DNA from 4 places in the Providencia hangzhouensis genome. Region 1 is predicted to be linked to each of the others. Evidence: predicted binding sites of a transcription regulator. Region 1 holds the regulator's gene; each other region holds the start of a gene.
What was found. The regulator PurR, encoded in region 1, represses purine synthesis genes. The targets are predictions, from matches to a motif close to CANGCAAACGTTTGCNTG.
Positions count from the first base shown of each region.

Region 2: the regulator PurR is predicted to act here: its motif matches at 5,228-5,245, upstream of cvpA (colicin V production protein).
Region 3: the regulator PurR is predicted to act here: its motif matches at 2,784-2,801, upstream of serA (phosphoglycerate dehydrogenase).
Region 4: the regulator PurR is predicted to act here: its motif matches at 4,689-4,706, upstream of purL (phosphoribosylformylglycinamidine synthase).

Region 1 covers NZ_CP135052.1:2,713,332-2,720,880, reverse strand. The annotation lists gene PZ638_RS12290 (MATE family efflux transporter) at 1-421, opposite strand, end outside; gene PZ638_RS12285 (riboflavin synthase) at 696-1,361, shown strand; gene PZ638_RS12280 (putative quinol monooxygenase) at 1,575-1,847, opposite strand; gene PZ638_RS12275 (helix-turn-helix transcriptional regulator) at 1,872-2,630, opposite strand; gene punC (purine nucleoside transporter PunC) at 2,947-4,173, opposite strand; gene punR (DNA-binding transcriptional activator PunR) at 4,297-5,202, shown strand; gene purR (HTH-type transcriptional repressor PurR) at 5,212-6,237, opposite strand; gene sodB (superoxide dismutase [Fe]) at 6,679-7,257, opposite strand.
Region 2 covers NZ_CP135052.1:1,832,099-1,839,647, reverse strand. The annotation lists gene PZ638_RS08065 (TIGR01777 family oxidoreductase) at 360-1,271, shown strand; gene PZ638_RS08060 (UbiX family flavin prenyltransferase) at 1,275-1,847, opposite strand; gene PZ638_RS08055 (YwqG family protein) at 2,022-2,846, opposite strand; gene purF (amidophosphoribosyltransferase) at 3,139-4,656, opposite strand; gene cvpA (colicin V production protein) at 4,671-5,174, opposite strand; gene dedD (cell division protein DedD) at 5,354-5,995, opposite strand; gene folC (bifunctional tetrahydrofolate synthase/dihydrofolate synthase) at 6,001-7,290, opposite strand; gene accD (acetyl-CoA carboxylase, carboxyltransferase subunit beta) at 7,280-7,549, opposite strand, start outside.
Region 3 covers NZ_CP135052.1:1,461,685-1,469,233, forward strand. The annotation lists gene PZ638_RS06330 (oxidative stress defense protein) at 1-723, shown strand, start outside; gene PZ638_RS06335 (LysR family transcriptional regulator ArgP) at 720-1,631, opposite strand; gene rpiA (ribose-5-phosphate isomerase RpiA) at 1,835-2,497, shown strand; gene serA (phosphoglycerate dehydrogenase) at 2,942-4,192, shown strand; gene PZ638_RS06350 (5-formyltetrahydrofolate cyclo-ligase) at 4,231-4,824, opposite strand; RNA gene ssrS (6S RNA) at 4,945-5,126, opposite strand; gene zapA (cell division protein ZapA) at 5,238-5,567, opposite strand; gene PZ638_RS06365 (YecA/YgfB family protein) at 5,707-6,291, shown strand; gene pepP (Xaa-Pro aminopeptidase) at 6,491-7,549, shown strand, end outside.
Region 4 covers NZ_CP135052.1:1,662,887-1,670,435, forward strand. The annotation lists gene acpS (holo-ACP synthase) at 1-65, shown strand, start outside; gene PZ638_RS07305 (YfhL family 4Fe-4S dicluster ferredoxin) at 153-413, opposite strand; gene PZ638_RS07310 (hypothetical protein) at 955-1,404, opposite strand; gene leuE (leucine efflux protein LeuE) at 1,589-2,236, shown strand; gene tadA (tRNA adenosine(34) deaminase TadA) at 2,332-2,814, shown strand; gene mltF (membrane-bound lytic murein transglycosylase MltF) at 2,855-4,519, opposite strand; gene purL (phosphoribosylformylglycinamidine synthase) at 4,790-7,549, shown strand, end outside.

The DNA.
Region 1 (7,549 bases):
AGCCTGGTGCTCCCCACATAATGGCATGTAAAAAACGGACAGATTTATCTGCCAATTCTTTATCAATATGGGGCATATTGCTAATAATAAGCTGACTGTTATAAAGAAGGCACATAATGCCTAAGGCTAAAAGTAGCGCTAACCATAGACCTTGTTGAATTTGGTCGCCTATTAGGTTGCGACGGCCTGACCCATTCATTTGTGCAACGATTGGGGTTAATGCCATCAAAATTCCTTGGCCAAAAAGAATAGCTGGCAGCCAGATGGAAAACCCAACTGCAACTGCGGACATCTCAATTTCACTAACACTTCCAGCCATAACCGTATCCACAAACCCCATTGCAGTTTGTGAAAATTGAGCTAAAACGATAGGAATACCAAGTGCCAACAAGCTACGCGCTTCTGTAAAATATTTCTGCACGCATACACCTTTGTAATAAAAGCAAGTAAGAGAAAAAACTAGAAAAATAAATGAGTTACTAAAAACACATCGATCGCTAAAAACCGCTTATTCTATCCCGTTTCTAAATGGATTCCAATAATGATATGGTAACAAACTATAAAAGAGCATTTTAGAACCTAATATATTGTTACATACTAGGTTTATTATCGTTTTGTTTATCACTCAAATAGGATAGATCTCTAACAATTCTGATGTAAACTGAGCCTATTAATCCACTACACTGAGAATCATTATGTTTACAGGCATTGTTCAAGCGACTGCTCCTATTGTTGAAATTACAGAAAGGGCCAACTTTCGAACTCATGTAATGAAATTTACCCCAGAATTACTTATAGGTTTAGAAACAGGGGCTTCCGTTGCACATAATGGTTGTTGTTTGACGGTAACAAAGATTGATGGTGAAAGAGTTAGTTTTGATCTAATTAAAGAAACCCTGAGATTAACTAACTTGGGGGAATTACAAGAAGGTGATGTTGTTAATATCGAACGGGCTGCAAAATATGGTGACGAAATCGGTGGCCATGTTGTTTCAGGTCATATTATGACAACAGCTGAAATTAGTAAGATCTTCACATCTGAAGATAACCACCAGATTTGGTTATCAATTCGTGATAAATCTTTGATGAAATATATTTTGCATAAAGGCTTTGTCGCGATTGACGGTATCAGTTTAACGGTCGGAGATGTAATCAACAATCGGTTCTGCGTACATCTCATCCCTGAAACATTAGAGAGAACAACATTAGGTAAAAAACGGTTGGGTGATAAAATAAATATTGAGATAGACCCTCAAACTCAGGCTATTGTTGATACCGTTGAGCGTGTTTTAAATCAAAAAGAACAAGAAAAATTACTACAGCAAGCAGAAGAGATGGCGGACATAGCGAAAACAGAGTAAACAGACGTAAAAGGTGATAACCGCGTTATTTACTTTAAAGAAAAATAGCAGAAGAAACAGCCAAGTAGGCTATAGCTATAATGATTTATGCTATAGCCTAAATAAAATATGGTTAGTCTTTGTTTATTGAATGTCTGTCATGAAGTTCTATTAAATAATGAAAATTAACATTATCAAAAAATATGACTAGTTCCGGTTTTCAATATTAATAGATCATTTTTCACTGAAGTTGACAGAGAAGCTGGCGTTATCACGTTCAATTGCTTCAACTAATCGCCTGAAATGCGGACTATTTTTATGCATCTCTAATGCTTGAGTGTCTTCCCATTCCTCAAAAACAATATAACCATTTTCTTTAGCCATAAGATCATATTGAATGCATCCTTTCTCTCGGCGGCTCAGTTTTGCTAAGTCGCGAACGATTTCTTTCGTTAAATACCCATCTGTCCTTTCTGTTGTAATTTGGGCATACACAACAATACTCATTCCGTTCTCCTTATGTATTAAGAACTATCTTAATGGGTACTTAGTTTTTGTATTGTAAAAAAGCGAATAACTCGATTTTAAAAATGCCGACGGCGTCATAGTAAAGTATCTTTTAAAATCACGGTAAAAGTGGGATTGATCATAATACCCTGTTTCAAACCAACGGTAGGTGTCTTGTTCTACTACCATACTTTTTAAAACATGTTCTAAGCGGCAATTGATCTGGTACCTTTTTGGTGTAATGCCGTATTCTTTCAAAAACTCTTTTTGAATGACTCGGACGTGTAATCCTGTCTCTTCAGCAATTTCTGTGATTTTTTTTGTTGGATTTCGATACAGTAATTCTAAAACTTCATCAATGAAGTGAGGCTTTTTCTTAGCTTTAGTCCTATTAAAGCAATCTAACAACTCTTTAAATGAAGAATTAGCTAAAGCTTCAAACCAGCGGTCTTTCCATATCTCATTTAGTGCGATTGGGGTGTCAGTATAGTTTAATGTTCTTTGAGGCAGTAGAAAACGTAAGGCATCATGACGAATACGTAATACCATTACTTTTGAATGATTAGGGCTAGCAGTAAATGTATTAACCCTAGGAATAATCAGCTGGTAAGGGTCTGTTATTGAATCGTTATCAGTTGTCATGCGAAATGCATCTGATGAAACCCAGATTTCAGCACCTGTTCCAGGGAAAATTTTAATTGCTTCTGTAAACTCTTTGATTATCAAAATAGAACTAACAAAGGATTTTAATTCATCTGGTGGATAGTACTGTTTTAACATCATTCTTGAGCACTCATTATTTAATGTCGCAATGATAACGTTTTTTAACAAGAAAATTAACCATGAAATATCTATATCTTAGTAGATGACAAAATTAAAACTTTAATTTTTAGTGAAATCCGCTTTGAATTAAGAAAATTGATGAGAAAGGTAAGGTTTTACCAGCCAAGAATAATCGGCTATTGGTTATATAGCAAAATACTGAACATATATTACTGTATGGTCACTAGTGCTATACACTGAAGGAAATTTTTATGAATTTGCTAAAATAAAAATCATGCCGATAAGATTCGGCATGATTGAGTCGGTAAGCTATACTTTATGAATTCGTTTGGCAATCAACCTGCTTAATAGTTTGGTTATTTTTGCTTGCACAGCGTTGCATAAAGTAGCCAATGGCCATTGGAATGATCGTTACTGCCATCACCCCAGTTGTTGCTAACAATGGGTCGAAAGTAAGAGCAGAAACAAGTAGACTGGCTAAAAAACATAAACCTAGTTGTAAGGCATTTTGTAATGCGGCAGCTTTACCACTGGCGCTAGGAAATGCATTTAGTGCTTTGGATACTGCAATTGGGTAAGAGGCTCCGTTCATAGCTGCCATAAAGCAGAATGGGATCAAGATCATAGTTAATGATGGTGTGGTATAAATAGCCATGATGAATAAAATAGACATGCTTACCGCATAACCAACAAGTAACAATGGAAATATTGTTTCTGCTCGGACTTTTGCTAATAAAATACGGCAGCCATACCCACCAACAATAAAGGCTAAAGTTTGTGGAATATAACTCAAACCGATATCCGCAGGGTTGAAACCCATATTACGTAAGATAAAAGGCGAGCCGGTTAGCCAAGCGAAAAAACCCGCACTGCATGAAGCGTAAACGAGCACATTACCGCTGAAAACTGGCGAACTGAGTAAGTTTGAGAAAGAAATCTTAGCTTGTGGTTGGCTGTCATCAATTATTGTTTTAACTGAAACATTTTTCAAAAAGAGTGTTGGCAATAAAAGTAATATACCCACAGCCATTAGGATCAGGAAAATTGCTTCCCATGTTTGGTGTTCTAGTACCCATGCTCCTAATAATGGTGCTAAAGCAGGGGATAGCGCAACTAACGGCATAATAGAAGCAAAAACTTTTTGGGTATTTGCTTCATCATAGCGGTCGATAACAAGAGCTTGCCATAAAACTGCAGCGGAGCAGACACCAACAGCCTGTAAAAATCGTAGTGTTAATAACTGTGTTGCGGTTTCCACCCAATAAATAGCTAAGCTACTGATAATGAAAATAGTTAAGCCCACAATGAGCACAGGCTTACGGCCAAGTTTGTCTGACAATGGCCCCCATAACAATTGAGCGAAGGCAAAACCGGCTAAAAATATACTGAGAGAAGCACTGATAGCGCCTTCTGATGTATGCAGGGTGTCTTGCATAGCACCGAATGCAGGTAAATACATATCAATAGCTAAAAACCCCAGCATGCTAAGTCCTGCAAGGTAAACCATAAATCCAGGGGAATTTTTTTTCACAGTATTCGACATAATTATTACTTATCTGATATTTAAAAAAAATGTTAATGATGATGCCATTGTATAGGCTATTTTTTTAGGTTGTGAAACGGTAATATTTGGATCTTGCTATCAAAATTTTTGAAAGGAGAGGTTATGTGGTCTGCGCATGCACTCGAAGTGATTGATGCTGTTGCCCGAACTGGGAGCTTTAGTGGTGCTGCTGAAGAGTTACACCGTGTACCTTCTGCAATCAGTTATACCGTCAAGCAAGTTGAAGAATGGCTTGCGGTTCCCCTATTTGAGCGTCGACATCGCGATGTTGTTCTTACAGAAGCTGGAACGATATTTATTAAGGAAAGTCGTTCTGTTATCAAAAAAATGACAGATACAAGGCATCAATGCCAGCAGGTTGCTAATGGTTGGCGGGGGCAATTTAGTATTGCTGTTGATTGCATTGTAAAACCACAGAGAGCAGAGCAATTGATACTGGATTTTTATCGTCACTTTCCAGATATTGAACTTTTCATTCATCCTGAAGTATTTAATGGTGTTTGGGATGCACTTGCTGATGGGCGTGTAGATGTTGCTATTGGAGCTACTCGAGCCTCACCGATTGGTGAAAGATATAGTTTCCGTGATATGGGTTTTATGTCATGGAGGTGTGTGGCGAGCCCTAAACACCCATTAGCGAATATAAGCGGCAAGCTAACAGACGACCAAATGCGCGAGTTTCCAAGTTTATGTCTCGAAGACACTTCTCGTAATCTACCAAAACGTGATACATGGGCTCTTGATAATCAACGTCGTCTTGTCGTACCTTCTTGGGAAAATGGTCTAGCTTGTTTGGTTAACGGGTTGTGTGTCGGAATGGTGCCAGAGCATCGTGCGGCTTCGTTTTGCGAAAAAGGCTTATTAGTTGAACTAGCATTAGCACAGCCATTTCCACCCAGTCCTTGTTGTCTAACTTGGGTGGAAAATAATACATCACCAGCGTTGAATTGGTTATTGGATTACCTTGGCGATAACGAAACGCTCAATGCCGAGTGGCTTTCAAACTAATTATGCGTATTATCGACGATAATCGATAAATGGGCCGTCAGCAACGGAACGGCGTTCTACAAGGCGAGGGTGGACTTCAATTGTTTGAGCATCTTCGCGCTTATTTACAATACGATCGAGCAGCATTGTGAAAGCCATTTGGCCTAAACGCTCTTTTGGTTGGTGAATTGTGGTCAATGCCGGGGTAAAATAGCGCGCATTTCGCACGTTATCATAGCCAATGATTGAAATGTCTTGTGGGACACGCAATCCCATCTCATCAGCGGCGCAAATTGCCCCCATTGCCATAATATCACCGCCACAGAAAACGGCAGTAGGGCGTTGCTTATGGCTTAAAATTTGCATCATTGCCTTATAGCCAGATTCTGGCTCGAAGTCCCCTTGAACAATCCATTCATCTTTTATGGTGATTTTGGCCTCTTCCATCGCCTTTTTAAAGCCAGTTAATCGACCAATACCCGTATTTCTTTCAAGAGAACCAGGGATGGCTCCGATGTCACGATGCCCTCTATCAATCAAATAACGTCCTGCAAGATAGCCACCGTGGAATGAGTTATCAATAATACTATCGGTAAAATCGCCACGGGAAGTTCCCCAGTCCATCACTACCATTGGGATATTGCGGTAATCTTCCAGCATACTGATTAAGGGGGCAGGATATTCGGAGCACATTACGAGTAAACCATCAACACGCTTTTGTGCCAGCATCTGCAAATACGCTTTTTGTTTTCCCAAATTATTATGAGAATTACAAAGGATTAGCGTATAACCTTTTTCATAACAGCTATTTTCAACTGATTCAATTACCTCTGCGAAGTAAGGAGCTTCACATGAGGTTGCCAACAACCCAATCGACTTTGTGTTGTTAACTTTTAGACTACGGGCAACCGCACTTGGCGAATAATTGAGCTCTTTAATTGCAGCCCAAACCGCAGCTTTAGTGTCATCAGCTACAAAGCGCGTTTTATTAATAACATGGGATACGGTTGTGGTAGATACGCCAGCGCGTTTCGCCACATCTTTAATCGTTGCCATGGGGGAAAAAAACTCCTGACCAATAACCGGTCTCTATAAGAATTCTTGTTAAAAAATTACCTGCATATTGATGCATTGATCCTTTGCTGGCAATAATTTAGCGATTTGTTGTCGATTTTGTCTGATCTAGCGCAAAAACGAAAGAAATAATTGATGTTATAACATGTGATATAGACACTAGTTTTACTTTTTTAGATATGTATACTGAATAACATTGATTTTTGTATGGTTATTTAGTTGTTTAACTACGTTTGGATGAGAGGAACTCATGGATACAGATGTTAAATATGGTTTGCTTGCTGCGTTGGGCTCATTAGCATTGATTATATTTCTTGCTGCACATATTTTCTGATTTTATTTCAGCCTCGAATAGGGTGAATTTAATAAGGGCGAGAATATCTCGCCCTTATTGTATCTATACCTAGCAATAAGCAGAAATTGTTATGCTAAATTTTCTTCCACAAATTTCCAGTTAACTAGCGCCCAGAAATTTTCTAAATATTTAGGGCGAGCGTTACGGTAATCGATATAATAAGCATGTTCCCAAATATCGACAGTTAACACAGGCTTATCATCACCAGAAATAGGTGTTGCAGCATTGGATGTATTTACAATAGCAAGGTTACCATCCGCTTTTTTCACTAACCAAGTCCAGCCCGCACCGAAGTTTTTGGTTGCTGCATCAGTAAATTGAGCTTTAAATTCAGCAAAAGAACCGAATGCCTTATTGATAGCTTCAGCGACTTTACCTGTTGGCTCGCCACCAGCGTTTGGTGCTAAGCAATTCCAATAGAAAGTGTGATTCCAAACTTGTGCCGCGTTGTTAAAAACGCCTGCTTCAGAAGTTTTAATGATTTCTTCTAAAGATTTTCCTTCAAAGTTAGTGCCTTTGATGAGGTTGTTCAAGTTAACAACGTAAGTGTTGTGGTGCTTACCATAGTGATATTCTAAGGTTTCAGCAGAGATATAAGGTTCTAAAGCATCTTTTGCATACGGTAAAGCGGGTAGTTCAAATGACATTGCGTACTCCTTGATTGCTTTTATATCAATATACTTAGGGTGTTTGCTCTTAAAATGAGCGAAATAATATGTGACAGCTTATCATTACAGTTTCGCCTATTGGCGATATGATACTTAATACATTAATGATAACACGATAAACCATACAAAGATAAAGGTAATAGTGTTACTAAGATGTTAACAAATAAATAGAGGTATTACACATAAAAATCATATAGATATTGTAATCGAAAAATCTAAAGATATTAAGTTTCGGTTTTTATCTAGAAATAGCTACTTGTTTGACTTAAGT
Region 2 (7,549 bases), 880 kb from region 1:
AGCTAAAACGGCTTATATCATTAGACTGATTCTTATTGTATGCCTGACAATACCAATCTGCATTGATCCGCACCTATGAAAATGATCCTAGCTGAATTTGTGATTGGTTGCCATCATAAAAAGCACTTCTTATTACAGTGATAATGAAACCGAATTTTTTAAAGGCAGGCTAAGCAAATCATACAAATTGTGTTCACAAATGCTATAGTTAAATCATAACGCTGTAGTTTGTTACTGATCTCAGGGATATCCCCTAAATAGTTCAAATTGCAGCTAGGCGCCAAGAGATGGCAGCCTTAAGACTAAGGTGACAGAACGTAGGCAACAACGCTGCGGTTTGAAATATGACGGGGATGGCGATGAAGATACTCATAACAGGCGGCACCGGGCTAATCGGAACACCACTAATCCAAAAACTGATTTCTCTTGAGCATCAGGTTACTGTATTAAGCCGCTCTCCACAAAAAGTTTATAGCCAGTTTTGCAAGGCTGTTGAGTGCTGGACGTCTCTCAATGGTAAAACCCACTTAAATGACTTCGATGCTGTCATTAACCTAGCAGGCGAACCTATTGCTGATAAGCGCTGGACAGAGGAACAAAAAAAGTTACTGTGTGATAGCCGTTGGAAGTTAACTCAGCAGCTTAGTGAGTTAATCACAGCCAGTGAAACCCCTCCCCGGGTATTTTTATCGGGCTCTGCTGTCGGCTATTATGGCAATCAGGGCCAATCGGTCGTTACCGAAGACGAACAGCCCCATGATGAATTTACTCACCAGCTCACACAGCATTGGGAAGCTTTAGCCGCTAATGCACAGTCAGAAAAAACTCGCGTTTGTTTATTACGCACTGGCCTTGTGTTATCAGCGAATGGCGGTTTACTTGCCAAAATTCTCCCTATTTTTAAAATGGGTGCAGGTGGGCCAATTGGTGACGGGAAACAATACATGCCGTGGATACATATCAACGATATGGTTCGTGCAATTTGTTTTTTATTAGATAACCCAACGCTTTCTGGCCCCTTTAATATGACCTCACCTTATCCAGTCCATAATGACCTATTTTCCGCCACATTAGGTGAAGTTATTAATCGCCCTTCATTTGTACGAACGCCCGCTTTTGTGATTAAAGCCATCATGGGGGAATCCGCAGCGCTGGTATTGGGTGGCCAACAGGCGATCCCCAAACGGTTAGAAGAGGCAGGCTTTCAATTTGAACATATCGAGTTAAAAGAAGCGCTAACTGACTTACTTATTCCACATACTGATGAGTAAGGGTTATTTCGCCCCCTGCCAACGATGAAATAGGTCTTGTTCCAGTTCGATATCAAACTGATCAAGGATACGATTAACTGTTTGGTCAATAATATCTTGAATAGTTTCAGGCTGGTGATAAAACGCAGGCATGGGAGGCATAATCACGGCTCCCATCTCCGCCGCTTGCACCATCAAACGTAAATGGCCGACGTGCAATGGCGTTTCGCGTACACCTAACACCAATTTTTTACCTTCTTTAAGCACTACGTCCGCCGCCCTAGTGACCAACGTATCAGTATAACTGTGAACAATACCTGATAACGTTTTCATGGTGCAGGGCATGATCACCATTCCAGCGGTACGGAACGAACCGGAAGAAATCGCTGCAGCAATATCACGACTGTCATAGTTATGATCGGCTAACTGTTGAACGTCTTTCACCGTGTAAGTTGTTTCAAGTGCTAATGTTTGACGGGCGGCCGCACTCATCACCAAATGGGTTTCTACACCTTTGAGCGGTTTCAACACTTCAAGCAAGCGGACACCATAAATAGCCCCACTCGCGCCAGTTAACCCAATGATAAGTTTCTTCATTTCCCTACCTAACCACCCTAGCAAACGATAATTGAGCATTATATACGAAATACGCCACGGTTGCAGATGCAAAGAAAGCATTAAAATTAATTAAATAGGCGACTAATAACTCACTCATTATTTTAGCCTGTAGCCAACAACGCTACAGGTTAAAAGGCAAAAAGGATTTCTGGATCAGCCGCAATCCCAATTATACACCACACGACTAAAATCACGTTTTTTCAGGTCATCTGGGTGAATAAAGAAATTACCGACTCCCATATCTCCCCACATGATCCCTATTTCATAATCGGTATTTATTTGTAGAAGCAATTCATATTGTTGAATATCTTCTTCGTATTCTCTTGGGTCGGTTTGAGTGAAAAACGGATAGCCGCCGATGCAGTGTGCCCCTGATTCAAACGTATCACTGTAGGGCTCAACCCATTCATCGTAAAAATCTTCCCCTTCAAATTGCTCTTCATAATCATAGAGGTTGTCGACCCCTAATATTTTCTGGCCAAATTGGAAATCATCGATGCTGATGTACTGTTCCGCAGGCGTATATTCAATACTGTATTGATGGTCTATGGGGGTATAGTAGTCATCAGAATGGGCAGCAATCACCGCAGAAAAATCTTGGGTTAATTGCTGAGTATCTTCAATAACCTCTTCCCAATAAATAATACGGAAATCTTCTTGTTTTTGTCGCTGCTCAAAATCAGCCCCATATAAATCATCACCACCAATAAAAAACTGTAAAATCCCCTTTTCAGGGTAATTTTCTAATTTAGGCATTTGTGCAAAATTAATTTGAGCAAGCAACTTGAGTGGCATCCCTTCGCTATTCGTCGGGTATTTTTCATTTAGTGGCAAATACGGCATTCCCCCAACACGACTATCCCATAAAACATAGTCTTCAATAGGGGTTAACGTCATTTCAACAAGCGGTTTTTTAGTGGCTTTGATTTTATCTGCGAAAGGTTTAATCACATCAGGGAGGGAGTTGAAATCAGCCATATATCGCTCCAAATAGGCAGTTAATGTCCCTCTAGCTTACTCGATTTTTACGTATTTTAAATCAGATATAACTGTAACTTAGGCCTTCATTTGACGTCATAGTTTTCTTGATATTTTAGGCTACAGATTAAAGATGGGAAAAATCAGAATCACTGTGGATTTTCTATATAGTTAGGGTTACAGCTAGGCGGCTAGCAAAGAGACCCTAGGAGCGTAGAAAACTACGTGACTAGGGCGAATTTGTGAAGCCAACAACGCTGTAGCCCAAACTATGACGAAAATTGACGAAAATTTAGCCTTCGTTATAAATCTCTAGGTCTTCAACCTCACTCTGATCCTTCAACTTTAACTCATCGTCTTTTCGTAAGTTTTCTAGGTAGTCTAAATAACTTTGGTCGATATCTTTGGTCACATAAATGCCATCAAACACGGAACACTCAAATTCTGTAATTTCAGGGTTTTCTTCACGCACCGCGTCGACTAAATCCGTTAAATCTTGGAAAATTAGCCCATCTGCGCCGATAAGTTTGCGAATTTCATCCACTTCGCGCCCGTGTGCAATCAATTCATTTGCATTTGGCATATCAATGCCATATACGTTTGGGAAACGCACTTCGGGTGCCGCTGAGGCAAAGTAAACATTTTTTGCTCCGGCTTCACGCGCAAGCTCAACAATTTGCTCCGATGTTGTTCCGCGTACAATGGAGTCGTCAATAAGTAAGACGTTTTTATCACGAAACTCCGCACGGTTCGCATTAAGCTTACGGCGCACCGATTTACGACGTTCTTGCTGACCCGGCATGATAAATGTACGGCCTACATAGCGGTTTTTCACGAAACCTTGGCGGTACGGTTTATCAAGAATATGCGCGATTTCTAAGGCGATATCACACGATGTTTCTGGAATAGGAATTACCACATCGATGTTTAAGTCTTCCCATTCGCGAGCAATTTTAGCGCCCAGTTTTTGCCCCATACGTAACCTTGCGTTATACACAGACACTTTATCAATAAAAGAGTCTTGGCGAGCAAAATAGACATACTCAAAAATACATGGGGTTAATTGTGGGTTATCAGAACATTGGCGTGTAAATAATTGGCCTTTTTCTGTCACATATACCGCTTCGCCAGGCGCCACATCGCGTAAAAACTCGAAACCTAAAGTATCAAGCGCAACACTTTCAGAAGCGACCATATATTCATGTTCACCACTTTCAGTAATGCGGCGCCCTAATACTAACGGACGAATACCGTGAGGATCACGGAAGGCTAACATGCCATGGCCAATAATTAATGCCACACAAGCATACGCACCGCGTAATTTTTTGTGCATCGCGGACACAGCACTGAAAACATTGTCTGGCTCGAGAGGGAAATGATCAAACCTATCCAGCTCATGGGCTAATACGTTCAGTAATATTTCAGAATCAGAAGTGGTGTTAACATGGCGGCGCGCTGTTTCAAATAAACTCCGAGTGAGTTCATGAGCGTTTGTCAGATTACCATTATGCGCAAGTGTAATACCAAAAGGTGAGTTTACGTAGAAAGGTTGCGCCTCGGAAGCACTTGAGCTACCTGCCGTTGGGTAACGGACGTGCCCTAACCCCATGCAGCCCTGTAATCTCAGCATATGACGTGTTTCAAACACATCTTTAACAAGGCCATTTGCTTTGCGTAAACGAATGTTGTTTTTGCCATCAATAGTGGCAATACCTGCTGCATCTTGCCCACGATGCTGAAGCACCGTGAGAGCATCATAAATTGATTGGTTTACCGGTGTAACACCGGCGATACCGACAATACCGCACATTTAGTCTTTCCTCATCAGCCAGACGGAGAAATGTTCTCCGGTAGGAAACTTGACGCATTTTGCAGGTAGTCAAAAAACCACCTGATTATATGACTGAACTGCGGAATAAGTTCCGAACGCTGCCAGTCCTCACTTTGAGGTAATGGTGTAAAGGTATCGAGAAAAAACAGCAATGCCGAAACAATCAATACACCACGCAACGCACCGAAGCAGATCCCCAGAACACGATCTGTGCCTGACAACCCCGTTTTTTGTACTAATGAGCTAATCACATAGTTTACGACTGCGCCAACAATCAAAGTGGCAATAAACAGTGCGGCGATAGCAATGCCATTTCTAACCAGCACATCCTCAAAGCGAGTAAAATAGTCAGCTAAATAAGGATAAAACGTACTTGCAACAAAAAAAGCACAGCCCCATGTAACCAGTGAGAGCGCCTCTCGTACAAACCCACGGATCAAGCTAACTAATGCCGAGAAGCCAATAATGGCGATAATTGTGTAATCTATCCAGACCATATTCCATTCCAAAATTCGCACTCGCGACATCAGCGAAGTGCATTCTAACAGAAAACGAAAACGTTTGCGTAACCATTTTTCTATCAAATTAAAAAAAATAGCGGCGAAAAGAAAAAATCATAATCGCCGCAGTAAGTTACTAAATCCCCTTACCTTTTAGGGATTATTTAAATTCTATTTTAAGGTTTATAGCTTTGAATTATCCCTTTTGTTCCCGTAATCCTATTCAGTTCTGGTAAAGCCGCTTCTAGCCTTTGCCTTGAGGCCTCAGGCCCTACGTAAATCCGCGTGAGTTTATTATTCACTGGTTTTGCAGGAACAGTATAAACTTGGTAACCAGACAACCTGAGCTGTGCGACTATCTCCTCAACTTTACTCGCATTGTTCAATGCGATGACTTGCACCACAAATGCTTTGCCTTGTGGCTGAGATTTCGGCTCGGGCTTAGGTTCAGGTTTCGGTTGTGGCTTCGGCTCAACTTTAGGCTCAGGCTTCGGTTCTGGCTTTGTGGGTTCAACTACGCTTGGTGCGGGAGTTGTCGTCGATGGCCGTGTTTCAACCTGTTCGTTTTGCTGCTGCGTAATCGCTTCTGATAACATGGCTTCAGAAGCCCCTTCTGAAGAAGCTGTTGTTGTCGTACTTACAATAGGCGCTATTGCCTCAATGTCTTCTTCATCACCTGGTTTAGGGATAATAGGAATGGCCGCAAATTCATTTTCATTGTATTTCTTATCGCCATCAAGCAGAGCAGGAAGCACAATGACCCCCACTGCAACAAGCACAATGGCGCCAGCAAGTCGATTCTGAAATTTACTAGCCACCGGCACTATCCTTCTTGATTTTCCAATAACATCATAACGTGAGCGACGGTATGAAATGACCCGCACACCACAATCACATCTTGCTCATTAGCATCGACGCAAGCTTGCTGCCACGCTTTTTCTACGCTTTCAAACTGGTTAGCTGTGGGTAAATATTGACTAAGTTGGGCCACATCTGCTCCCCTAAACTCAGTTAATGGCGCAAGGTACCAGTCGGTGACTTGTTGTGATAAGCACTCAAGCGTCCCTTTGATATCTTTATCGCCTAGCATCCCTACCACCGCGAGAATGCGACGGTTTTTAGTTTCCGGTAAGGCCGCTAATTTACTGACTAAGTACCCTGCGGCATGGGGGTTATGCGCTACATCCAATATCATTAACGGTTTTTCACCAATAATTTGGAAGCGCCCCGGTAATTGAGCAGATTTCAAACCTTGATGAATAGCGGACTCAGTCACTTTTTGGGCAATATCAGCATCAATTTCCAATAGGCAACTCACCACACCCAGCGCTGTTGCTGCGTTCGCTAAAGGTACATTGGGTAACGGTAAATCATGCCATTCACGCTGTGAACTTTTCCATGACCAGCTATTTGCTTGCTCACTGTATTGCCAATCCGTACCACGGCGAAATAGCTGTGTACCTAGCTGCTCAGCCACTTGGGCAATTGAAGCTGGCATGTCCGGTTCACCGACCACTCCATAGTGACCTTTGCGGAAAATACCGGCTTTTTCATAACCAATATGTTCACGGTCTGCACCTAACCAATCTGTATGGTCTAAGGCAATACTGGTGATCGCCGCAATATCCGCATCAACGACATTGGTCGCATCTAACCGACCGCCTAAACCGACTTCTAAAATCACAATATCGAGTTTAGCTTGCTTAAATAATTGTAACGCCGCCAAGGTGCCGTATTCAAAATAGGTGAGCGAAATATCTGCACGTTGTGCTTCAATTGTGGCAAATACTTCACAGAAATCAGACTCAGGGAGCTCTTGGCCTTGAATACGAACGCGTTCGGTATAACGAATAAGGTGCGGTGAACTGTAAACCCCAACTTTTAACCCAGATGCCATAAAAATAGACTCTAGCGTATGGCAAGTTGTCCCTTTTCCGTTGGTCCCAGTGACAGTGATAACTTTAGGTGCAGGTTGCGTTAGGTTCATTTTCCTAGCAACTTGACCGACTCGCTCCAACCCCATATCAATATTTTGACTATGTAAGTCGGTGAGATAAGAAAGCCAAGCCTCCAATGGAGACTTGGCATTAGGAATGATTAGATTACTCATCATCTTTTTTATGCTTTTCAGAATCCTTTTTTGGCTCTTGGGCATCAAGTTCATCAACGGCGTTAATGTCGATTTCAACCGTTTCCGCTACGATGATAGGCGTGTCATTAAAGCTTGGTTTATTGGTTAACATCGCTAACACTTCAGCTAAGCGATCACGCATCTCAGGGCGGCGAACTATCATATCAATCGCGCCTTTCTCAAGTAAGAATTCACTGCGTTGGAAACCTTGCGGTAACTTTTCGCGAACAGTTTGTTCGAT
Region 3 (7,549 bases), 1.3 Mb from region 1:
TCTTTAGTTTTAGCTGCGATGGTAGCAGGTGCTGCGGTTCCTACCATGTCATTGGCTGACCCGTTACCTAATGGTCCACACATTACGACTTCGGGTAATGGAATAGTGAAAGCGACACCCGATATGGCGACGCTGAATATTCAGGTGGAAGTGACTGCTAAAGATGCGGCGGCTGCGAAAGCTGGGGTCGATAAGCGAGTTGCGGAGTATTTTGAGTTTCTTAAGAAAAACGGTATTGAAAAAGAAGATATTAATGCAGCAAATGTGCGAACTCAGCCTAAATATGATTACAGTAGTGTGAAACAAAAATCAACCATCGAAGGCTACACGGCAACACGTTCTGTTGAAGTGAAAGTGAAGAAATTAGACCAACTTAATGTCTTGTTAGATGGTGCTTTAGCCGCAGGTCTCAATGAAATCAACTCAGTACAGTTTGGTGTGGCTAATCCGCAACAGTATCGTGATGAAGCACGGTCTCAAGCGATTAAAAATGCGACAGAACAAGCTAATCTCTTAGCGAAAGGCTTTAATGTTCAGTTAGGCCCAGTGTATAGCATTAACTATAATGCGCCAGCTGCGGTGCCATATCCAATGGCAACAAGAAATTATGGTGGGGCGATGAAAGCCTCTGTTGCTCAAGACCTCAAGATTGATGAGACTTATGAACAACAGAGTATTGATTTTAATGACCAAGTTGATGTGGTATTTGAATTAAAACGCTAGTTTTTTGCGGGTTCATCTTCTTGTTTTAACATCTGGCGCCCAGTTTTTAATAGGGCGTCAGTCACTTTTTTCATCGTACGGCTTTCAGGTGCGAAGCGGTGCCAATAAAGCATGCGTCGCTGACATAGCCCTGGCGTTAAATCAACCAACTCACCATTCGCTAATTCACTTGCTATCTGCAAATGTGGGATCATACAGCAGGTAGAACCTTGTTTCGCTAACTGTACAAAGGCCTCTGAGGAGTTCACGATATGGCATGGAACACTGCCGGGCGACAACCCAAAGTTTTGTTGCACAAAGGCTTGGTGCATATCGTCTAAATGGTCGAAAGCAACCGCAGGCGCTTTTAATAACGAAGAGCGAGTCACCCCATCGGGGAAATATTTCGCTGCAAAGCCAGGTGATGCGACAAAAATATAGTCCAGCGCGCCAAGTTTATCGACCAAGCAACCCGGTAAGGCTTGGGGTTGAATACTGATAGCGCCTACCACTTCACCACGTCTTAAACGTTCTTGAGTTCGAGTTTCATCTTCTACCTGAATATTTAGCCGAATAGGGCTGTTGCCTAATACAGGGTTTAGGGCTGGAAGAAACCAAGTTGCCAAGCTGTCGGCGTTGACGGCAAGTGAGAGCAATAAAGGGGTGGAGCCACTATTTTCATCACCTAACCATTGTTCTTCTAACAATTCGACTTGATGAAGCAATGCTAGCAGTTTTTGCCCTTGTTCAGTTGGGTGTGGCGGAACGGTACGCACAAGTAGTGGCTGCCCAAATAGGTTTTCTAACTGCTTTATACGTTGTGACACAGCAGATTGCGTGATGCAGAGCTTTTGAGCTGCGCGCTCAAAGCCGCGTTCACGGATAACGGCATCCAGTGCTTGTAATGCGCGATAGTCAGGGCGCTTCATCAAAAAGATCTCCTTGTTGTTATTCTACCAAGCACTATGCCATATTTTTACAAATAACACTTAAAAATATTATTGTTGTGGCCTAAATCCCAAGAACCGTGACATAAATACAGCGAACAAAGCTGCAACTTATTGGGTGTCCGGTATATACTAGTTATTAATAACCTTAATCACGACTCAATTAAATCTTAAAAGGCATGAGTATGACTCAGGACGAATTAAAAAAAGCGGTAGGTTGGGCAGCACTTGATTACGTAAAACCGGGCACTATTGTTGGTGTTGGAACGGGCTCGACAGCTTCACACTTCATTGATGCATTAGCAACAATGAAAGGTCAAATAGAAGGTGCGGTATCAAGTTCAGAAGCATCAACTCAAAAATTAAAATCATTGGGTATTACGGTATTTGATTGCAATGAAGTGGATTCCTTAGATGTTTATGTTGATGGCGCTGATGAAGTTGACCACCACATGAATATGATCAAAGGCGGTGGTGCGGCTTTAACACGTGAAAAAATTGTTTCTGCAATTGCAAAAACCTTTGTTTGTATCGTTGACGAATCTAAGTTAGTTGATGTGTTAGGTAAATTCCCTCTGCCTGTTGAAGTGATCCCAATGGCGCGTAGCTATGTGGCACGTGAATTGGTTAAACTGGGTGGCACGCCAGAGTACCGTCAAAATGTGATTACAGATAACGGTAATGTGATTTTAGATGTCCATAATTTAAATATTATTGACCCAGTGGCATTAGAAAATACCATTAATGGGATTGCAGGTGTTGTGACCGTTGGGTTATTCGCGAATCGTGGTGCAGACGTCGTCTTGATGGGAACTGCAAACGAAGGCGTTAAAACCATCAAGTTATAATCTATATCGTATTCAATTTTTTAATAAGCCAGTGGAGTTATACCCACTGGTTTTTTTGTCTTACTGGTATTTTGTCATTAGTTTATGATTTGATAGAAGCTAAATTAATTAACCAGTTTTATTAATATCACCAATTTGAAATTTATTTTATTTTTTTTAATATCTAGCTATTTTGGTGATATATCTCACACAAATAGGCATTGTGCAGGAAAAATCCTTATTTTGTGTTATCACCCCTGATTTTCTACCATTTAACTTCTTTTTCTTCGCGCTTTTTAGCATCCATTAAGCAAACGGTTGTATTGCTACTGCGCTATTTTTTGCTATGTTGGTATACGCTTCATAGCTCAAGGTAGATGGATGTCATCTCTCTTGAGCTATGTTAGGCAAACACATATGTTCATCTGTTATAAATCTTAAGTACGTTCACGATAGGGTAGGGAAATGGTTAAGGTATCTTTGCAAAAAGACAAAATTAAATTTTTACTGCTAGAAGGTGTGCACCAAAGTGCGGTTGATAACTTAAAAGCTGCGGGCTACACCAATATTGAATATCACAAAAGTGCGTTATCCGACGAAGAATTAAAAGAAGCGATTAAAGATGCACGTTTTGTAGGTATCCGTTCCCGTACTCATCTTACTGAAGAAATTTTTGCAGCAGCAGAAAAACTTGTTGCAGTGGGTTGCTTTTGTATCGGCACCAACCAAGTTGATTTAGATGCTGCGGCAAAACGCGGTATCCCTGTATTTAACGCACCATTTTCGAATACACGTTCCGTTGCAGAAATGGTATTAGGCCAATTATTACTTTTACTACGTCGTATTCCTGAAGCTAATATGCAAGCCCACCGTGGTATTTGGGAAAAACAAGCGAAAGGCTGTTTTGAAGCACGCGGTAAGCGTCTTGGTATTGTTGGATATGGCCACATTGGTACTCAGTTAGGGATCTTAGCTGAGGGTATCGGTATGAATGTTTTCTTCTATGATATTGAAAACAAACTACCATTAGGTAATGCAACTCAAGTTCGTTCTTTAACTGAACTTCTGAATATGAGCGATGTGGTTAGCTTACATGTCCCTGAGACCCCAAGTACGAAGAATATGTTTGCTAAAGAACAATTCGACCGTATGAAGCCTGGTTCTATTTTCATTAACGCATCACGTGGAACAGTTGTGGATATTCCTTCACTGGCAGCCGCGTTGGAAAGCAAACATTTATCAGGTGCTGCGGTGGACGTATTCCCAAGTGAGCCAGCTGCAAATAATGACCCTAATGACCCATTTATCTCTGAATTGATTAAGTTCGACAATGTGATTTTAACGCCGCACATTGGGGGCTCTACAGAAGAAGCTCAAGAAAATATTGGGTTAGAAGTAGCTAGTAAGTTGGCGAAATACTCTGATAATGGTTCAACACTATCTGCGGTTAACTTCCCAGAAGTTTCCCTGCCAGTCCATACTGAAGATACCAACCGTTTCTTGCATATTCATGAAAACCGCCCAGGTATTTTGAACAGCATCAACCAAGTCTTCACTGAAAATAACATTAACGTTGTTGGCCAGTATTTACGTACATCAGGCAACGTAGGTTATGTGGTTATTGATGTATTAATGCAAACGCCAAACCAAACAGATGAAGCACTCCAGAAATTAAAAGATTTGCCTGGAACCATTCGTGCGCGTTTACTGTTCTAAGTTACGCTAAAAATTGTGTGAAATGATGGCGCGGGTATTTATGACCAGCGCCATATTTTTTGCGGCGTAATAATTTCGGGTAAAGGAATATCCCAGTGTGCGATGGGGAGTTTTTCTACTTGCTGGCAATTATGGGCAAGACCTATCGGATAAAAACCGGTTTTTTGCCAATTTGCTAGAGTCCTATCATAGAACCCACCTCCCATACCTAACCGTTGCCCTTGAGTATCAAAAGCCACTAATGGGATAAGCATGATATCCAGTTTCTCAAGTGGTAGCACATCTCTAACATCAAGCGGTGGTTCATCAATATTAAATCTGTTTTTAACGAGTTGGCTATCGGGGCGATAGTGAAGAAACAATAAATGGTGGCGACTAAAAGGATGCAAAACAGGGAGATAGACTTGTTTGCCTTCAGCCCAGAGCGCCTGAATAAGCGGTTTAGTATCAATTTCGCCATCAAAAGAAAGAAACAACGCAATCGTGTTGGCTTGTGCTATTTTCGGGTGGTTTAATGCATTATGCATGAGTTGTTCCGCAGCGTCATATTGCTGCTGAGCGCTTAATTGACGACGTGCTTGGCGGATTGTTTGACGTACCTGCTGGCGTTGGGTCGAGAGGGAGTCTTGCATGTGATAACCTGTTATATATGCGATAAAAAACAGTTAACCAAGAAAGTAAATTACTTAAAGTATATCGCAAGATGAAAGGTTATGTAGAAAACAAATGAAAAATAAGCAGGAACTTAATTGAGGGTCTCCAAGATGCCGTTGTAGGCTGTAACCCTTGAACCCTTGGTTCAAGGTGAACGCAGTTTAGCAACCTTTAGGCTTCCTGAGCGAATCAGGCATGCTCACCAGCGCCATAACCACATTCTATTTAGTTGAAATATCGGCTCAGGGGACTCGCCCACTCACGCGCATCTCAGAGAAATTTGGTTTGAGAACTTATCGTTACTCAGTGATTTCATTGTACGAAACTAGATTTAAAATGCAACCTTAATTTTGTATATTTTTTTCTACTAGTGTCTGATTAATAAGCAGATTTACTCTAGGGGCAATACCTGCCTCTCAGTAATTTTCACCTGATCGTGCAACGCTTGTTCGATTGTGTGCTGCAACATTTTTATTTTCTCTTCCATATTATAAGCATAATCACGCGTTTTTGTCTTTTCTTGTGCTAATTCGTGACAGACGTTCAATGCTACGATAAAAATAAGTTGTTCCATATTGGTCACACCGCTTCTATCTTTCAGATTTTGCAAGCGTTGTTCTAATTCTTTAGCCGACTCAAGAAGGGCTTCTTTTTGTTCTGATGGGCAGTTAACTCGCATTGAACGCCCGAAAATCTGGATGTCGACAGGTTGTGCGGACATGATACCTCCATACTGAATAATACTCGCCATAAATACATCATATTTGGCGCAATTAATAGATAAGACAAAAGCATACTGGTCTAGCGGCTATCCTTGATGGTAGCATATCACGAATCATAAGCTAACATGACGAATTCAGATGTCTATACAAAAATCTTTACCAAACTATGAATCACTGGACAAACTACTGCAACAGCACTCAATCGCACTTACTGCCGCAGAGATCCATGGTCTAATAACCGGGTTGATCTGTGGTGGGGGACGTGATCAAAGCTGGCAAACGTTAGTCCATGACCTTGCTAACGATGGTTTAGCTTTTCCACAAACCGTTTCACAGCCACTGCGAGAACTTTTTGATACCACGTTTGAAGCACTTGATGATAGCGAGTTTGCATTTACTATGCTATTTCCTGACGAAGATGCTTCTGTTTTTGACCATGCTGATGCGCTAGCTGGCTGGGTAAATCACTTTTTATTAGGTGTTGGTGTTACACAACCGAAACTGGCTGATAAAAAAGAGATAAGCGAGGTTATCACAGATTTACGCAATATTGGTATGCTTGGTTATGATGAAGACGAAGACCAAGAAGAACTCGAGCAAGCGTTAGAAGAAGTGGTGGAGTATGTCAGGGTGGCGGTGCAATTATGTTACATTGCATTGATTGAGCCAACTAAAGGCCAAGGCCCAACCGCAGTGGAAAATGATAAGCCAGTTCTTCATTAGTTTCTTTTAACGTGTAACGTGAGTTTTCAAAGCCACTTAACTTTATCGGACGATATTATATTATTGATAAAATTAAGTGCTTGAAAACGGGGTGTATCCAGTTTTAAGTCATTTCGCCAGTGTATGTTGCTATGTGATTGGTTAAACACAAGCAATATATTCAGCAATCTAATTATTCTGATAATAAGGCAAAAACGGTATGAATAAACAGGAATTTATTTCTCGTCGCAATGCATTATTGGCTCAAATGCAACCAGGCAGTGCAGCAATTATTTTCTCAGCGCCTCCTGCGCAGCGTAATGCGGATTGCGAATACCCGTACCGTCAACACAGTGATTTCCTTTATTTGACGGGGTTTAGCGAACCTGAAGCCGTATTAGTGTTGATTAAGAGCGATGAAAAACATAGCCATTCTGTTCTTTTTAACCGTGTTCGTGATTTAACTGCTGAAATTTGGTTTGGTCGCCGCCTTGGCCAAGACGCCGCACCTGAAAAGTTAGGTATCGACAAAGCGTTACCTTTCAATGAAATAGAAGAACAACTTTATCAATTACTGAACGGCCTCGATGTGGTTTATCATGCACAGGGGGAGTTTGCCTATGCCGATAAATTAGTATTTGATGCCTTAGATATTTTACGTAAAGGCAGCCGCCGTCACTTACGAGCGCCACAAACATTGGTAGATTGGCGGCCGATTGTCCATGAAATGCGCTTATTTAAGTCAGAAGAAGAAATTAATACTCTGCGTATGGCTGGGCGAATTTCTGCTCTCGCACACGTTAGAGCCATGGAAACTTGCCGACCTAATATGTATGAATACCAACTTTGTGGTGAGTTAGAACACGAATTTACTCGCCATGGTGCACGTTTCCCTTCGTACAACTCCATTGTGGGTAGTGGTGAAAATGCCTGTATTTTGCATTACACCGAAAATGAGAGCCTAATGAAGGATGGCGAATTAGTCTTGATTGATGCGGGGGCAGAATTTGAAGGCTATGCAGGGGATATCACGCGTACTTTCCCAGTAAATGGTAAATTTAGCCAAGCGCAACGTGAAATTTACGATATCGTCCTTAAAGCGTTAAATACCGCGTTAGAGCTATACCGCCCGGGAACCAGTATTCATGAGGTGACTCGTGAAATTGTTCGTATCAAAACAGAAGGTCTTGTCGCACTTGGAATTTTACAAGGCGATGTGGATCAATTGATCGAAAACAAAGCATATCAGCCATTCTTTATGCATGGTCTAAGTCATTGG
Region 4 (7,549 bases), 1.1 Mb from region 1:
ATGTTTCTATTACCGATGAACGTCACTATGCATCTGCTACAGTTATCATAGAAAGTATTTCTTGAATCAATGTAATACCGAGCTGCCAGTAAAAATCACTGGCAGCATTTAAGGATAACTAGGTAAATAATTGGATATAAGTGAAGTTAAACCTAAATTTTATCGGCGTGATGAATTGCAACAAACTTATCCCAAAGCTGTTCTTCAGTTTCGATATGTTGAGGATCTGTGATGATTGTATTAGTAATTGGGCAAACGGACTGGCAAGTAGGTTTGTCGTAATGGCCTACACATTCAGTACATAGTGTTGAGTCAATTTCGTAAATTTCGTCACCCATAAATATTGCATCATTTGGGCATTCGGGTTCACACATATCGCAATTGATACAGCGTTTTGTAATTAATAAAGACATATCAGTGATTTACATTGTATTAAGTTAAAAACTAGTAACTTATACCTTGCACCTATTCGTTACTTTCGTTTGGTTCTTATATTTTTATGCCATGTATTTTACCTGCAAAGCCTGAAAAAAGTAACAACAAATCATAGTGTAGATGTTTTACATCATTTAAATGATAAATTTGTATTTTTAGCGTTCAATTTTTTGCTATACCAGAATATTGGTATCCTTTTCTGTTATTGTATTCACATCTGGATCGTTATTTTCTATTTTTAAATAATCAGTAAACTAGAATGTAATAATAAAGTGAATTAAGATAAGAATGTAAATATACCTATGCTAAATAATCGAAACTAGGGTGAAAGATAAGATTATTTATTTAAATAGACCTAATGTTAATAGTGTGGTGAAGTTTTAATGTTGATGATCTTATACCGCTTTTCTTTCTTTATTAAAATATGATTTTAAAGTTGATTATTTAAATAAGGGGCAAATTAATACCCCTTGTGACTAATTTAAGGTGTCATAAAATATACGTAATATAAGGAAGGTATTATATGATGCTATAGCTATGGGTTTTCCAGCTTTTATCTTTTTCAGCTTGACTGAATATATGGATAAGGCCATTGGCGATAAATAGAGTTGCCGATTGAATTGTACTTCCAACAGTAAATTCATCAACATAGAGTAGTTTTATGCCAGCTTTATCGTCAATTTCATATAATTCGACGATTTTCTCGCTTAAATTATATCCATATAAGTATTGTTTATTATCTACTGTATCATAAAATGCTTGAATATTACCAAGGTAGGATCTTAATTTGCCTTTTTGCGCAGGAGCATTTGGTTCAATTTTACCATTATCAGCCATAGCATAGACAACGTAAGTTTTATCTTTTGAGTGGCCTAAAAAATAATTACGTTTTGCGGCATTGAATGTCATTGTTGTTGGATAAAACTCTTCAAATGAACCGTCTTGTACCAATCTTCTAATGATAGCCATATATTTATTCCTTTTACTATTAATAATGAATAATAATTTGATTGCCTAGTTATCATAAATAAATAAGTTAGATTTAAAATAATCTTTATTATTAGTTCATTTCATATATCTAATAAATAGAATAAATATTCACAAAGATTGAAAGTTGTGATAAAAATAATAAAAAAGATAAAGGGTTGAAAATATGTTCGAAAATCTTGGTGTTCTTAACTTTTGGACTTACCTAGCTGGGCTTGTTTTAATCATTATCGTGCCAGGGCCTAATTCATTATATGTATTAAAAACAAGTAGTTCGAGTGGGACTCGGTTTGGTTATCGTGCTGCTCTAGGGGTATTTACTGGGGATGGGATATTAATTTTCCTGTCATTTATTGGTGTAGCTTCGGTAATCAAAGCTTCTCCAACATTATTTATGATAGTGCGTTACTTAGGGGCTGCTTATTTACTATATTTAGGTTGTAAGATTTTATATAGCACATTTATGCATAAGAATTCGAATCAAGACGGCACTGACACTATTTCAATTAAAACAGAAAACCATTTTACTCGTGCCTTAGTGCTGAGCTTAACAAACCCGAAAGCAATTCTATTTTATATTTCTTTCTTTATACAATTTGTTGATTTTAATTACTCTCATGCATGGGTGCCTTATCTTGTACTCGCGACGATCTTAGAATTAGTCAGTTTTTTATACTTAAGCTTATTGATTTTTAGTGGTTACTTGATAGCTCGTTTTTTACGTGAAAAGCAGCTCCTTGCAAAACTTGGAAATTGTACGGTAGGCGCTTTCTTTATGGGTTTTGCAGCTAAATTAGCGATTTTTAGCAATTAAAATTAGGTTGTTATTATAAAGGCAAAAGCATTTTAATTGCGGTCATTCTAACATTTAAGGATAATCACGTGTAAACGCATTGGTTAGAGGTAAGAGTGACACAAATAGAAATTGATGAGTATTGGATGCAACAAGCCATTGAACTTGCGCTAAAAGCACAAGATCTTGGCGAAATTCCTGTCGGTGCGGTCTTAGTGAAAGATAACCATTTGGTTGCCTCGGGGTGGAATCGTTCTATTATTGACCACAATCCGACTGCACATGCTGAGATTATGGCTTTGCAACAAGCAGGGCAAGAGCTATCAAATTATCGGTTATTAGATACCACCTTATATGTCACGTTAGAGCCTTGTATTATGTGTGCAGGTGCAATGATCCACAGCCGTATTAGCCGTGTAGTTTATGGTGCTAAGGACTTTAAAACTGGAGCTTGTGGTTCTTACCTAGATATCATGGGGCAAGCAGGGTTAAATCATTATGTGGATGTTACTGGTGGTGTTCTAGAACAGCAATGTTCTTCAATGCTGAGTGCTTTTTTTAAGCTGCGTAGAGCCCAAAAAAAAGAACAAAAGCGCTAATATGGTTAATTTTAGCGCTCCCATTTTATTTCAGCATGATTTATAACGGTTTCTCAGGTGCTTTTAGTGGTGTGATGGGCGTTTTATCATCGGTTTCATCGGTATTTTGCGATGGATGTAGTGAAAGCAAATACTTTCCTAATGGTAGTCTTTTTTCTTCAAGTGTTTTAGGTGGTTGCGTTGCAGAACTCATTTTACCTAAATGCGTAGTACTCACTTTTTCAGGAATAGGGGACTGATTTTGAATCGTTTGAGACTCAGCTGCTGTCAGGTTTTCTGGTGAAATTAAATAAATAAGTGATTTTTGTGCAATATCAAGTGCATGCTGTTTTCTTTCTTGGCTTTGTAAGTAACCAACTAAACTTTGATGATAACGACGAATATTCTCAACGTAACGATAAGCTTCGTGGCCACGTGCATAACCATAAGTGAGCTGTGAGTAATATTTTTTCTGTGTCAATAAAGGTAAGCGAGCTTTCACATCTAACCACCGGTTAGGGTCTCCGCCTAACATTTCAGTTAATTTACGTACATCCTGCATATGCCCATACCCCATATTATAGGCAGAAAGGGCGAACCAGATGCGGTCATCTTCTTCGATGGTTTCAGGTAAACGTTCCATAATATAAGCAAGATAAGCGGCACCACCCTTAATACTTTCTTCCGGGTCTAACCTGTCAGCAATACCCATTGTTGTTGCCGTTGGCTTGGTTAACATCATTAGCCCACGTACACCTGTAGGCGAAGTCGCTAAAGGGTCCCAATGGGACTCTTGCCATGCGATAGCTGCTAATAATTTCCAGTCAATCACCTGAGCATATTTTTCAAACAGCGGTTGATACTCGGGAAGTTTATTATCAATTGCCTTTATAAATGCCATTGTGTCGAAATAATCGAAGGATTCTACATGGCTAAAATATTTTTCATTAAGGCGTGCGAGTAATTCGGTTTCATGACTGAGATTGAAGAAGTCAAGTAACGCAGCGTCTAAACTGTTTTCTTTGCTACGTCGCATGTACCAAGTGATAGCATGTTCATCCAATAAATCAAAAGCCACGGCAATTTGAGGGTGAATACGTTGTTGTAGTGCAACCGCAATAGAGTCTTCTAACGTGTAGTCAACCTCGCCATCAGCAACCATTTCAAGGATTTGACTGGTATTGTATTTTGAAGTTTCTTCCCACTTTAGGTCTGGGTATTCTTTGGACAATTCTTTAAGTGTACTTGCATGAGCTGTGCCAGCGGTAACTAATAATTTACCATTAATTTCATTGAAATTTTTGGGACGGTTTGTTCCTTTGCGATATACAAGTTGTTGAGTCACATTAAGATAGCTTGGACCGGTTTTCGTTTTGGCTAAACGGTCTTTGTTATACAGCAGGCCCGCTACCGCGATATCTGCATCACCATTTTCAAGGTCATCGAATATTTGCTCGAATGTTGGGCGGATGGTTATCTTGAGTTTAACTCCTAGGTATGAGGCAAAGCCTTGAGCCAGCTCGTAGTCAAACCCACGCAGCTGTTTTTGCTCATCAATATAGATAAGTGGCGAGCTAACGGCACTAATACGTAATTCACCTTGAGAAATAATTTTATTAATTTGTGAATTTTGTGTATTGGGCCAACGGACGTTAAAACCGATGACCATAGTAGCCAGTAGCGCGATGACCACGACAATTAAATAGTTAACTTTTAAGTTATTCAAATAATAGTTTCTCGTGCATTGACTGGTGCTGTATGTCCATAAAAGAGTATGGCTAAGTAATGGTTATAATTCCAGTAGTCGGCTATTTTGCTCAACATTTAGGAAGGGTGCAACCTATATTATCGTATTTAGCACAGAATAATATTTAACTAATCGCTTTATTTTTAATCACGCAAACGGTTTCGTATTGATGAACATTGCTCTATAATGTGTTCCGGTTTCCCTGCTTTCATGTTCAGGGCTGGCGTTTAAAAGAGAGAAATTAAGACGATGGAAATTTTGCGTGGTTCACCTGCTCTATCAGCATTTCGTATTACCCGCCTTTTGGCACTGTTTGTAGAAAAACAGCTTCCTGTCACGGATATCTATGCTGAGTATATGCACTTTGCTGAAGTTTCGGCGCCGTTGAGTGATAGTGAGCAAGGCAAACTGAGCAGTTTGTTAAAGTACGGCCCTTCTCTGGCAGAGCACGACCCATTCGGTAAGCTTATTTTAGTGACTCCTCGTCCGGGAACTATTTCTCCATGGTCTTCAAAAGCAACAGATATTGCACACAACTGTGGTCTTAATCAAGTCAAGCGTATTGAACGCGGAGTTGCTTATTATGTCCAAGGTGATGCACTGACCCAAGAGCAGTGGCATGAAGTGATCGCTATTTTGCACGATCGCATGATGGAAAGCATTTTCTCTTCTTTTGAACAAGCGAGCGCATTATTTGTGCAGCACCAGCCAGCACCAATGAAATCTATTGATGTGATTGCGGGTGGTCGTATTGCATTGGAAACAGCAAACCGGGAAATGGGACTGGCATTAGCTGATGACGAAATTGATTACCTGTTAGAGGCCTTTGTCGGGTTAAAACGTAATCCAACGGATGTTGAGCTCTACATGTTTGCTCAAGCAAACTCAGAACATTGTCGCCACAAAATCTTTAATGCAGATTGGGTGATCGATGGCGAAGAACAGCCTAAATCGCTGTTTAAAATGATTAAAAATACATTTGAAAAAACACCTGACCACGTTTTATCGGCATATAAAGATAACGCAGCCGTGATGGAAGGCTCGCCTGTTGGTCGTTTCTTCCCTGAGCCTGAAGGGCGCACTTACCGCTACCACCAAGAAGACGCTCATATCTTAATGAAAGTGGAAACCCATAACCACCCAACAGCGATTTCGCCTTGGCCAGGCGCAGCAACAGGCTCTGGTGGTGAAATTCGTGATGAAGGCGCAACAGGTCGCGGCGCGAAGCCAAAAGCAGGTTTAGTCGGTTTTTCGGTTTCTAACCTACGTATTCCTGGTTTTGAACAGCCTTGGGAAGAAGATTTCGGTAAACCAGAGCGCATTGTGACCGCTTTGGATATTATGATGGAAGGGCCATTAGGCGGTGCGGCATTTAATAATGAATTTGGTCGCCCTGCGTTATTAGGCTATTTCCGTACTTATGAAGAAAAGGTCAATAGCCACAATGGGGAAGAGTTACGTGGTTATCATAAGCCGATTATGTTAGCGGGGGGCATAGGAAATATCCGTGCAGACCACGTACAAAAAGGCGAAATTACGGTCGGTGCAAAACTCATTGTGCTCGGTGGCCCTTCAATGAATATCGGGTTAGGTGGTGGAGCTGCGTCATCAATGGCATCGGGCCAATCAGATGCAGACCTAGATTTTGCTTCGGTACAGCGCGATAACGCAGAGATGGAACGCCGTTGCCAAGAAGTCATCGATAGCTGCTGGCAACTTGGTGATGATAACCCAATTTTATTTATCCATGACGTAGGCGCAGGCGGTTTGTCGAACGCAATGCCAGAATTGGTCAGTGATGGTGGCCGTGGTGGGCGCTTTGAGTTACGTAAGATTCTCAATGATGAGCCAGGAATGAGCCCATTGGAGGTCTGGTGTAACGAATCTCAAGAACGTTATGTAATGGCCGTTTCACCAGAGCAGCTTCCTGTGTTCACCGCAATTTGTGAGCGCGAACGTGCGCCGTTTGCAGTGATTGGGGAAGCCACTGAAGAACGTCATTTGACATTAAATGATGAACATTTTGCTAACCAACCGATTGATATGCCACTGGATGTTTTATTAGGCAAAACGCCAAAAATGTTGCGTGATGTAAAAACATTAAAGGCGGAACCGGATTCATTAGACAGAACAGCGATTAATTTAAATGAAGCGGTGAAACGTGTCTTGCATTTACCAGCCGTAGCTGAAAAAACATTCTTAATTACCATTGGCGACCGAACCGTTACAGGCATGGTTGCTCGTGATCAGATGGTTGGCCCATGGCAAATTCCTGTCGCTAACTGTGCGGTAACGACTGCAAGTTTAGATAGCTACTATGGGGAATCCATGTCTATTGGTGAAAGAACGCCAGTAGCATTGGTGGATTTCGCTGCATCAGCACGCATGGCCGTGGGTGAAGCATTAACCAATATTGCATGTTCATATGTGCAAGATTTAAAACGCGTTAAATTGTCTGCAAACTGGATGGCAGCGGCAGGGCATCCAGGGGAAGACGCAGGTTTATATGAAGCGGTTAAAGCGGTAGGGGAAGAGCTTTGTCCTGCGCTAGGCCTAACCATCCCTGTTGGTAAAGATTCCATGTCAATGAAAACCCGTTGGCAGCAGGATGGTGAAGAGCGTGAAATGACGTCGCCACTTTCCTTAGTGATTAGTGCATTTGGCCGTGTTGAAGATGTCCGCTTAACAGTGACACCTGAACTAAAAACAGGTCATGATAATGCCTTGTTATTAATTGACCTCGGGCAAGGCCATAACGCGCTGGGCGGTTCTGCACTCGCACAGGTATATCGTCAGTTAGGCAATAAAGCCCCTGATGTACGTAGCCCTGAAGTATTGCTTGGCTTCTTTAATACCATTCAGAAGTTATTATCCGAGCAAAAATTATTAGCCTATCATGACCGCTCAGATGGCGGCTTATTCGTCACTTTAGTGGAAATGGCTTTTGCGGGTCATTGCGGTATTAATGTTGATATTAGCTCTTTTGATGAAGACACGCTCGCAGCATTA